3 regions of the Mesorhizobium sp. WSM4828 genome follow, and region 2 is predicted to be linked to each of the others. Evidence: predicted binding sites of a transcription regulator. Region 2 holds the regulator's gene; each other region holds the start of a gene.

Region 1 (3,255 bases), on a different contig from region 2:
CGACGGACCGCATTCTGTGGTGTTCGATGAGGCCGAGAACCGGCTCCATGCCCAGAAGGCGGTCTTGGCCTGGTGCCTGGGCGCTTGATAAGGGCCGCCTTGATCCGGGCTGGCCTGATCTGCGCCGCGTTGATCCGGGCCGCCTTGATCCGGGAGTGGGTGGTGCCTATCTCAGGCGCATCACGCAAATCGAGCGCGTCTCGTCGCATGCGCCCCGGAGGGCGGCATCGCCGCGCCCCGGAGCTTTGTCATGTTGGAAACTCATCAATTGGCTGAACATAAACCCAAGCTCGGCGAATTCGGCTACGCTGGCGACGACCATGTCGTGCCGTTCGAGGTCGGCCCGCTCGACGTGCGCGGCCGCACCGTCCAGCTCGGGTCGATGCTCGACGCTATTCTCAGCCGCCACGACTATCCAGAGCCGGTCGCCCGGCTCCTGGCCGAAGCCTGTGTGCTGACGGTATTGCTCGGAACTTCGCTGAAGTTCGAGGGCAAGTTCATTCTGCAGACCCGTACCGACGGGCCGGTCGACATGCTGGTCGCGGATTTCTCCACGCCGCACGCGCTGCGCGCTTATGCCCGCTTCGATGCCGACCGGCTGCAGGCTTTGACTTCTGCCGGTGAGACGTCACCGCAGACGCTGCTCGGCAGCGGTGTCCTGGCGCTGACCATCGACCAGGGCGCCCACACGCAACGCTACCAGGGCATCGTCCAGCTCGACGGCGTCACGCTGGAAGATGCCGCACGCACCTATTTCCGCCAGTCGGAGCAGATTCCGACCGACCTCCGGCTTTCGGTTGCCAAGCTTCTGACGCCCGGCGTCGGCGGTGCCCGCGAGCAATGGCGGGCCGGTGGCCTGCTGGCACAGTTCCTGCCGCAGTCGGCGGAGCGCATGCGCGTACCCGACCTTCCCGGTGGCGACGGCGATCCGCGTGAGGAAATCCACGACCCGACCGACAATTCCTGGCAGGAGTTGCTGGCGCTGCTTGGTACTATTGAACCGACCGAGCTGATCGATCCGACGATCGGCGCCGAACGGCTGCTTTACCGGCTTTTCCACGAGCATGGCGTCCGCGTCTTCGGCGGGGTGCCGGTCGCCGACCAGTGCTCATGCTCGAGGGAGAAGATCCGCGGCATCCTCGAAGGCTTCTCCGCCGAGGAGATCAGGGACAGCACCGAGGATGGCAGCATTCACGTGGCCTGCGAATTCTGCTCGAAACAATATGACTTCGATCCGGCGGAATTTGCAGCGGCTCAATAACGAGCGTCAGTGCGGCTGCCTTCGCAGAACTTGGATTCCCTCGCCCCGCAAGGCGGGGAGAGGAATCCAAGTGAACGTCAATTGACGGTGCGCCGCGTGCCCGGCAAATCGAGCGAGAAGGCGGGGATGGCGACGTCGAACGTCTCGCCCCGCTTGTTGCGCATTGTGTAGTGCCCGACCATGATGCCGGACGGGGTCGAGAGCGGGCATCCAGACGTATACTGATAGCTGTCGCCGGGGTTGAGTCCGGGTTGCTCGCCGACGACCCCGGGGCCGCGCACTTCCTCGACCTTGCCGGTGCCATCGGTAATGTGCCAGTAGCGTGACAGAAGCTGCACGAACTCGTCCGACTGATTGTCGATGGTCACCTGGTAGCCCCAGACATAGCGGTTTTGCGGCGGGTCGGAGTGATCCTCCAGATAGAACGGCCTGACCTGCACTTCGATGTTGCGGGTGACGGCGCTGTACATAAACTGCTCCAAAGCAATGTAGATGGAACTTTCGATGCTCAGCGCAGTTTGGTCAACGATGCGCGGCATCTTCTTGCCCGATCTCAAGCGCAGGTGCCGAAAAACAATGTCATTTGAGTGACACATGACAATGATGGTGTGCAGGCTTGTGCCGGGCGACTCAGCGTTTTGTCGAATTGTTGAAAACGGCCGTCATGCGGCCGGCATTTCTGGAGTGACCAGATCTCGATGGAACCGACATTCGCAGCCGCTCTCCTTTCCATAGCCCTCCTTCTTTCAAATCTCGCCAGCATCCTGTTAGCCTCGCTGAAGCTGAAGCGACCAGCCAAGATTGCACCGCCCGCGGCCAACGCGCCGCCGGTATCGATCGTCATCCCGGCGCGCGGCGTCGAGCCGTTTGCCGAAGAGACGCTGGAGCGCGCCTTCTCCCTCGACTGGCCGCGCTACGAACTCATCTTCTGCGTCGCCCATGCCGACGACCCGGTAGTCAAGCCGATCAACGCCGCAATGGCGCGCTTTCCAGCTATTCGCGCCCGTCTTCTAGTCGGTGACGACCGCATCAGCGGCAATCCAAAACTCAACAATTGCGTGAAGGGTTGGGAGGCGGCGCATTATCGCTGGGTCATCCTTGCCGATTCCAACGTGCTTATGCCGAGCGATTACGTCCAGCAGCTGCTGGCGGCCTGGCGGCACGACACCGGCCTCGTCTGCTCGACGCCGATCGGCTCGCGGCCGGACGGTTTCTGGGGGGAGGTCGAATGCGCCTTTCTCAACACGCTGCAGGCACGCTGGCAGTACGCTGGAGAGGCGCTCGGCCTCGGCTTCGCCCAGGGCAAGAGCATGTTGTGGAACAAGCCGATGCTCGACGCCAATGGCGGCATCCGCGCGCTTGCCGCCGAGATCGCCGAGGACGCCGCCGCGACCAAGCTCGTCAACCGACTCGGACTGCGGGTCAATCTTGTCGCCTCGCCATTCGAACAGCCGCTCGGCCGGCGCACGCTTGGCGAGATCTGGTCGCGGCAGGCGCGCTGGGCGCGGCTGCGCCGCGTCACCTTTGCACTGTTCTTTGCCCCCGAGATCCTGATCGGCGCGGCGCCGCCGCTGGTGCTTGCGCTGGTTGCCGCGGCTGATGCCGGCGTCAGCCTGCCGGCCACCGCCACCGCCGTGCTGGCCGCGGCCTACCTGCCGGAATGCGCCTTGGCCTCGGCCAAGGGGTGGCACCTGTCGCTGCGCACCATCCCGGCGATGATGGTTCGCGACTGCATGCTGCCGGCGATATGGGCGCGCGGATGGCTGAGCGGCGCCGTCGATTGGCGAGGCAATGTGATGACTATCCAGACCAAGGCCGTCGCGGAGCTGGAGGAGACCCCGTCCGGCGCCTGATCGGCGCGTCCCCGCTCGCCTCTGTTCGGCCAGCCCTTATCCGGCAGCTCTCAGCGCCTGCTCGATGTCTTCGAGCAGATCGTCGGTGTCCTCAAGGCCGACTGACAGCCTGAGCGTGCCCGGTCCGATGCCGAGCTCGGC
Region 2 (3,255 bases):
GCCGCGCTGTGGAGCGAGGTCAAGGACAAGCTCAACGCCAGCGGCTTGAGCCTGTCCGGCGGCCAGCAGCAGCGGCTCTGCATCGCCCGCACCGTGGCGGTGAAGCCGGAAGTCATTCTGCTCGACGAACCGGCGTCCGCACTCGACCCGTTGTCGACCGCAAAAATCGAGGAGCTGATCGACGAATTGCAAGCCGACTACACGATCGTCATCGTCACCCACAACATGCAGCAGGCGGCGCGCGTGTCGCGCCAGACCGCCTTCATGTATCTGGGTGAACTGGTCGAGTTCGACCGGACCGAGAAGATCTTCACGTCGCCCCGAGAGAAGCGCACGCAGGATTACATCACCGGCCGCTTCGGCTGAGCCGTTCCGATCATGCATATGAGGACAGGACCATGGGCGAACACACAGTCGCTTCTTTCGACGAGGATCTCGAGCAGATCAGCAAGCTGATCCGCGACATGGCCGACCTCGCCGGTTCGATGGTCGGCGGGGCGACCAAGGCCCTGTTGAATTCCGACAACGTGTTGGCGCAACGCGTCGTTTCCGACGACGCCATCATGGATGCGCGTCAACGCGAACTGGACGACCGCGCCATCACCCTGATCGCCAAACGCCAGCCGATGGCCCACGATCTCCGCCATGTGGTCGGAGCGATCCGCATGGCCGGCGACCTCGAACGCATCGGCGACCTTGCCAAGAATATCGCCAAGCGTGTGAGTGCGGTCGGCCTCAGCGTCACGCCGCGCGACTTGTCGCATTCCATCGACGCGATGGCGCAGCTGGTGCTCATCCAGGTGCAGGGCGTTATCGAGGAATATGCTGCAGGCGATGCGGCCGCGTTGGCCAAGCTGCGTGCCGCCGACGAGCGCATCGACGTCAAATACACGTCCGTGTTCCGCGAGCTGTTGACCTACATGATGGAAGATCCGCGCAACATCACTGCTTGCACGCATCTGCTGTTCTGCGCCAAGAATCTGGAGCGGATCGGCGACCATGTTACCAACATCGCCGAAAATGCGTACTATGTGCTGACCGGCGAGCAATTGCCGGTCAATCGTCCGAAGCAGGACGAAACGACAATGTCCGCGCCGGTGACATGATGGGGGTGCCCAGCCGATGATCGCACCACGCATAATGGTGGTGGAGGACGAGGAGCCGTTGGGTGTGCTGCTCCGCTACAATCTCGAATCCGAAGGCTACCAGGTCGAGGTAGTGACACGCGGCGACGAAGCCGAGATCCGTTTACAGGAGAATGTGCCCGACCTTCTGGTGCTCGACTGGATGATACCAGCGGTTTCCGGCATCGAGCTCTGTCGTCGGTTGCGGGTGCGCCCCGAAACCGAGCGGTTGCCGATCATCATGCTGACCGCGCGCGGCGAGGAGAGCGACCGGGTGCGCGGTCTTTCGACCGGCGCCGACGACTATCTGGTCAAACCGTTTTCGACGCCGGAATTCATGGCCAGGGTCAAGGCGCTGCTGCGCCGCGCCAAGCCGGAAGTGCTGTCCAGCGTGCTGAAGGTCGGCGACATCGTGCTCGATCGCGAATCGCACAGGGTCTATCGCAAGAAGAGCGAGATCAGGCTCGGGCCGACCGAATTCCGGCTGCTCGAATTCATGATGCGGCATCCGGGCCGCGTGTTCTCGCGCAGCCAGTTGCTCGATAATGTCTGGGGCGAGACGATCTATATCGACGAACGCACAGTGGACGTGCATGTCGGCCGGCTGCGCAAAGCGGTCAACAACGGCCGCATGCCGGATGTCATCCGCACCATCCGCGGTGCCGGTTATGCGATCAGGGAAGATTGATCCGCCTGGTCAGGCTACGTGCTTTCTGACGCCGGGCCTCATTTGCGCGCCCGGCGCGAAAATCTCCTGGTCGACGAAGCTTAACGCCCGCATCGCGCAGCCTTCGCGGATCAGCGGCAATTCGTTTGGTTCGGTGTCGAAGGAGATCGAGCCCGAATGCTGGCCACCGGCGGTCTGGGCGATGGCCTCGCGCAAGGCCGGCTCGATCAGATCGAAGGCAGCGGCACTGGCGCCGACCATCGCGACCGGCGCCGGATCGATCAGCGCGAACAGCGAGCCGAGACCGAAACCCAGCGCTTCGCCGGCCTTGCGGTAGGCCTCGCGTTCCGGCCCATCCTTCTCGCGCGCCCGGGCCGCCAGTGCGCGCATGTCGGCGTCGCTGACGTCGGCGACCGGTTCGCTGTCTTCGCTCATCTGCCTGGCGTTGCGCCAGATGGCGTAGTTGCCGGCATAGGCCTCGATGCAGCCGCGCCGCCCGCAACGGCAGAGCGCGCCGCCCGGACGATGGATCATGTGGCCAAATTCGCCGCCCGAGGAATGCGTGCCGGTGAACAGTTCGCCCTTCAGCACCAGCCCCATGCCGATGCCATGCGAAAGCAGGATGGCGATGAAGTCGTCGCGATAGCGATCCGGATTGCGCCAGCGCAAAGCCACCGCCATCATGTTGCAGTCGTTCTCCACCGTTGCCGGGATGCCGAATTCGTCCTCCAGCATGTCGGCAAAGGCGATGTCGGTCTGCGGCGTGATCGGCGACCACAGCATGGCGCGTGCAGGGGAGTCGGTAATGCCCTGGATAGCCAGCGCGATGCGGGCGACACTGCGGACGTCAAGGTCTGGATCCTCAAGCCGGCGCCGGACGATGGCCATGCATTCACGGATCAACTCGTCGCGCGGCATGGTCAGCGTGTCCAGCCGGCGCTGTTCCTCGGCGACCACCTGTCCCGCATAGTCGATAATGGCGGCCGACAGGAAATTCAGCGACAACACCACGGTCAACACCGCCGCAGCTTCCGGGTTGAGGGCGAGGCCGACCTGCGGACGACCGCGTTTCAACGAAACGGGCTCGCTTGCCTTGCTCTCGGCGAGGATGCCTTCCCGTATCAGGTCGGAGGAGATCGCCGATATGGTCGAATGGCTGAGGCCGGTGGTTGCTGCGATCTCAGTACGCGATGGCTGGCCGGCCCGGCGCACCGCCGAGATCACCATCGCCCGGTTGCGCCGGCGCAAATCGTCATGGCGGATTCCGACCGACATCGTTTTGCTTTCCTCCCGGTTGCCGCGGCCGCTCATGAACCGGAAGCCGTCGGTAATGTCCGACAAATAGTGTCGGATGCAGGCAAATAGTGTCAGATGCCGGTGGCGCTGTCATCGTTTATTCCGACGCTCGAAAAAACTCGCAGAGTCATCAAAATCCATCAGAATCGATGTTGACAGCAGCCGGAG
Region 3 (3,255 bases), on a different contig from region 2:
CGGCAAGGCCGGTTTCGGATGGACCGGCAGTGCCGTGGTTCAGGCGAGAAAGAAGTGGCCGGTGTGGACGCCGCCGCCGGAAATGATCCAGCGCCGGCCGGAACTGGCGAAATACAAGGACGGCATGCCGCCCGGCCCGCACAGCCCGCTGGGCGCACGCGCGCTGTATCTCTTCCGCGACGGCAAGGACACGATGTATCGGCTGCACGGCACGCCGGAGTGGGATTCCATTGGGAAGAACGCTTCGTCCGGCTGTGTGCGCTTCATGAATCAGGACATTATCGACCTCTACAGCCGCGTCGACGGCGTCGCGCCGGTCTTCGTGCGCCCGAACCTGTCGGCCGCCGGGAAGATCGCGGCCGTGTCGAACAGGACAGCCGAGCCGATCGATGCTGGCGTCCCAAAGGACGCGGAGATGTTGAGGTAAGTGCCTTCGACTGGATCGTCAGTCGCAGGTTTTGCAACGCGCTTGTCCCTAGAACACCATCCTTGCGCGGGCGCGCCGCAACTGAAGAAACGCGACCGTTCAATCGCGCCAGCTCAGGCGGACGCGTTCGGCGCGTCCGCCTGTATGGGTGCCACTACTTCTTGGCGAGCCCTGGGAGCGTGACTTGATAGACCAGGAACATGGTGTCGACATCGGCGCCGTCCTCGGCCTTGTAGGGCGCGCCGACCTGGAAGCCGTCCTGCGTGAGGAAGTCATTATCATTGGCTACGAACAGGAAATAGTCGTTGGGCAGTTTTGGATCGAGGACGCTCACCACCGACATCGCCTCCCACTTCTCTGAGAGGTTGTTGCGGTCGTTGGGCGCGCCATTGTGCAGCCCGAAGCGGCCGAGCTCGCTCTTGTCGTTGATGTCGATGAACGGCGTCAGCTTGGCCGGCGTCACCGATGCATCGAGCTCACCCTTGGGCGCAACCGGCTTGTCCTTGTCGAACTCTGTGCCGGCGATATCGGTTGCCGCCGACACATCGACGACGCTGATCTCGCGATGGAGCGAAGTGTCGCCCTTCAGCCCTTGGCCGTTGCCGCTGTCGCGCGCCAGCATCAGGAAGGTCTTGTCCGACAGCGCCACGATTTCGCTCTGCGCGGCGATCTTGGTTTTGCCCTTGGCATCGGTGAACACGGGCAGCGGCACGACATATTCATGCGCGAGCTTGAGCTGGCCGGGATCCGAGGCATCGTAGACCAGCGCGCGCGTGTTCCGCAGCGTCGAGGGCGAATCGCCGCCATCTTGTCTGGGTGCCGACTGCAGCACGGCGATCAGGAACTTGCCGTCGGGCGTCAGTGCCATGCCTTCGAGGCCCTGGTTGTTCTGGCGGCCGGTTTCGGGATCCTTCGGATCTGGGTCTGCCGCGCCAGGTCCCGGATTGTTGGAAGCAAAGTTTGGCGTCCCGTGACGCGTCGGGACAAGCGCCGCCGGCGGCTGCGTTGCCGACATCAGACGCCCATCGGCGGAGAAGCGGTAGATGTTCGGACCGTATTCGTCCGAGATGAACATCGTGCCGTCGGGCAGCCGCGCGATCGCTTCGTTGTCGAGCGCGAGCTTGCCGTTGGCTTCGGGCAGGATCGGCATGTCGTCGGTCGCGGCGCGCACGCCGTTGAGCGGATCGAGGCCGGTTGCGTCGGCGCCCTTGTCGTCCGTCAAAAGCATGGTGTCGGCTAGCGTTGCCTTAAGGCCCGACTGTTCCTGGCCGGTGGCCGGTGCCGCCCCCGCGATCGGGGTGAACTCGAGGGCGATCGTGTTCAGGCGCGGCCGGTAATCGGTGGTGCCGACGACATTGTAGCCGCGATCGGGCAGCAGCCACAGCGAGCCCTTGTAGCCATCGGCGCCATGCGTCCAGCCGGCAGCGTCGATCGCCATGCCCGAGCCGGAGCCAAACGTCTCGCCGAACTTGTCCTTCTGGCTGGCCGGGATGCGGCCGACACCGACCAGGCCCTTGTTGACGAAGCTGACGCCGTCGACGGTCGCGGCGTTTTCAGCCAAGGCCGGCGTCAAGGCGGTGAACATCGCCAGCGCGACGGCGAGGGACGCGGTTCGGTGCAGGTTTTTCATGGATATCCTCTTTGAGACAAAGCTGCCGGGATCTGAAAAAGCGTCGCGTCGCATCAAGGATGCCGCGAAAGCCTTCGGAGAAGCGATCTAGGACGCGAACATGATACTTGCGTGACAGTGCCGCGCTTGCTTGTCCCCCCGTGGTCGCAACTGGCCTGGGTATGGCGAATTCGTCGTCGCCGAGCGAGCAATTAACAACTTTACAAATAATCATTCTTGTGTAAAGTTATGACAATGAAAGGACCCCGATGACCGCCTATCGTTTCGCCACCCGCCTCAATTCCTTTGCCTCGCGGCCACAGTCCGAGTGGCCCGATCTTGTCGGCAAACCGTCCATGCTGCAAATGGCGGCACGTGCGGCGAAGGTTGCGGAGTTGACCGATCTCGACCTCAACTTTCCCGACCATGTCGATGAAAAACCTGCGGAAATGGCGCGCAAACTCGGCGATTTCGGGCTTTCGATCAATGGCTTCGCCATGCGCTACTACTCTAACCCGGCTTTCAAGCTCGGCGCCTTCACCAACCCGGATCCTTCCGTTCGCCGCGAGGCCATCGACCTGACCAAGGCCGGCATCGACGCCGCGCGCGAGGCCGGCGCCAGCCTGATGACATTGTGGTTGGGGCAGGATGGCTTCGACTACGCCTTCCAGGCTAACTACGCAACACTCTGGCAACACGAAATCGATGGAATTCGTGAAGTAGCGGCGCATGACCCGGGCTGTCAGATCAGCCTTGAATACAAACCCAACGAGCCGCGCTCCTACAGCCTGATGCCCGATGCGGCGACGACATTGCTGGCGATCCGCGAGATCGGCCTGCCCAATCTCGGCGTGACGCTCGATTTCGCGCATGTGCTCTATGCCGACGAGCAGCCGGCCTTTGCCGCAGCACTCGTAGCGCGCCATAGCAAGCTGCTCGGCGTGCATCTCAACGACGGCTACGCCAAGCGCGACGACGGCCTGATGGTTGGCGCAGTGCACACGCTGCAGACGATCGAGCTGCTCAGGCAGATCCGCCGCGACGGCTATACCGGGGCAATCTACTTCGACACGTTCCCCGACATGACCGGGCTCGACCCGGTCCACGAATGCGAAGTCAACATCGCGACTGTCAAGCGCATGCTGCGCGTCGTCGACCGGCTGGAAAAGAACAATCGCCTGTCCACTGCCATCGACCGTCAGGACGCGGTCGCCTCGCA

What was found. Region 2 encodes PhoB, which activates phosphate uptake and scavenging genes when phosphate is short. Its sites were predicted from a motif close to TGTCATNNANCTGTCAT; they were not measured.
Region 1: AC0L2X_RS11960 (ceramide glucosyltransferase) is a predicted target of PhoB. The motif match lies at 1,839-1,855, and genes of this name have one in related genera.
Region 3: AC0L2X_RS11200 (esterase-like activity of phytase family protein) is a predicted target of PhoB. The motif match lies at 2,158-2,174, and genes of this name have one in related genera.

Annotation. Positions count from the first base shown of each region.
Region 1 is NZ_JBVVQK010000008.1:110,522-113,776, forward strand. It holds gene argF (ornithine carbamoyltransferase) at 1-88, shown strand, start outside; gene AC0L2X_RS11950 (Hsp33 family molecular chaperone) at 251-1,261, shown strand; gene apaG (Co2+/Mg2+ efflux protein ApaG) at 1,339-1,731, opposite strand; gene AC0L2X_RS11960 (ceramide glucosyltransferase) at 1,960-3,114, shown strand; gene AC0L2X_RS11965 (O-succinylhomoserine sulfhydrylase) at 3,151-3,255, opposite strand, start outside.
Region 2 is NZ_JBVVQK010000012.1:118,161-121,415, reverse strand. It holds gene pstB (phosphate ABC transporter ATP-binding protein PstB) at 1-366, shown strand, start outside; gene phoU (phosphate signaling complex protein PhoU) at 399-1,106, shown strand; gene phoB (phosphate regulon transcriptional regulator PhoB) at 1,123-1,812, shown strand; gene AC0L2X_RS16180 (ROK family protein) at 1,822-3,066, opposite strand.
Region 3 is NZ_JBVVQK010000007.1:191,430-194,684, reverse strand. It holds gene AC0L2X_RS11205 (L,D-transpeptidase) at 1-427, shown strand, start outside; gene AC0L2X_RS11200 (esterase-like activity of phytase family protein) at 582-2,057, opposite strand; gene AC0L2X_RS11195 (TIM barrel protein) at 2,306-3,255, shown strand, end outside.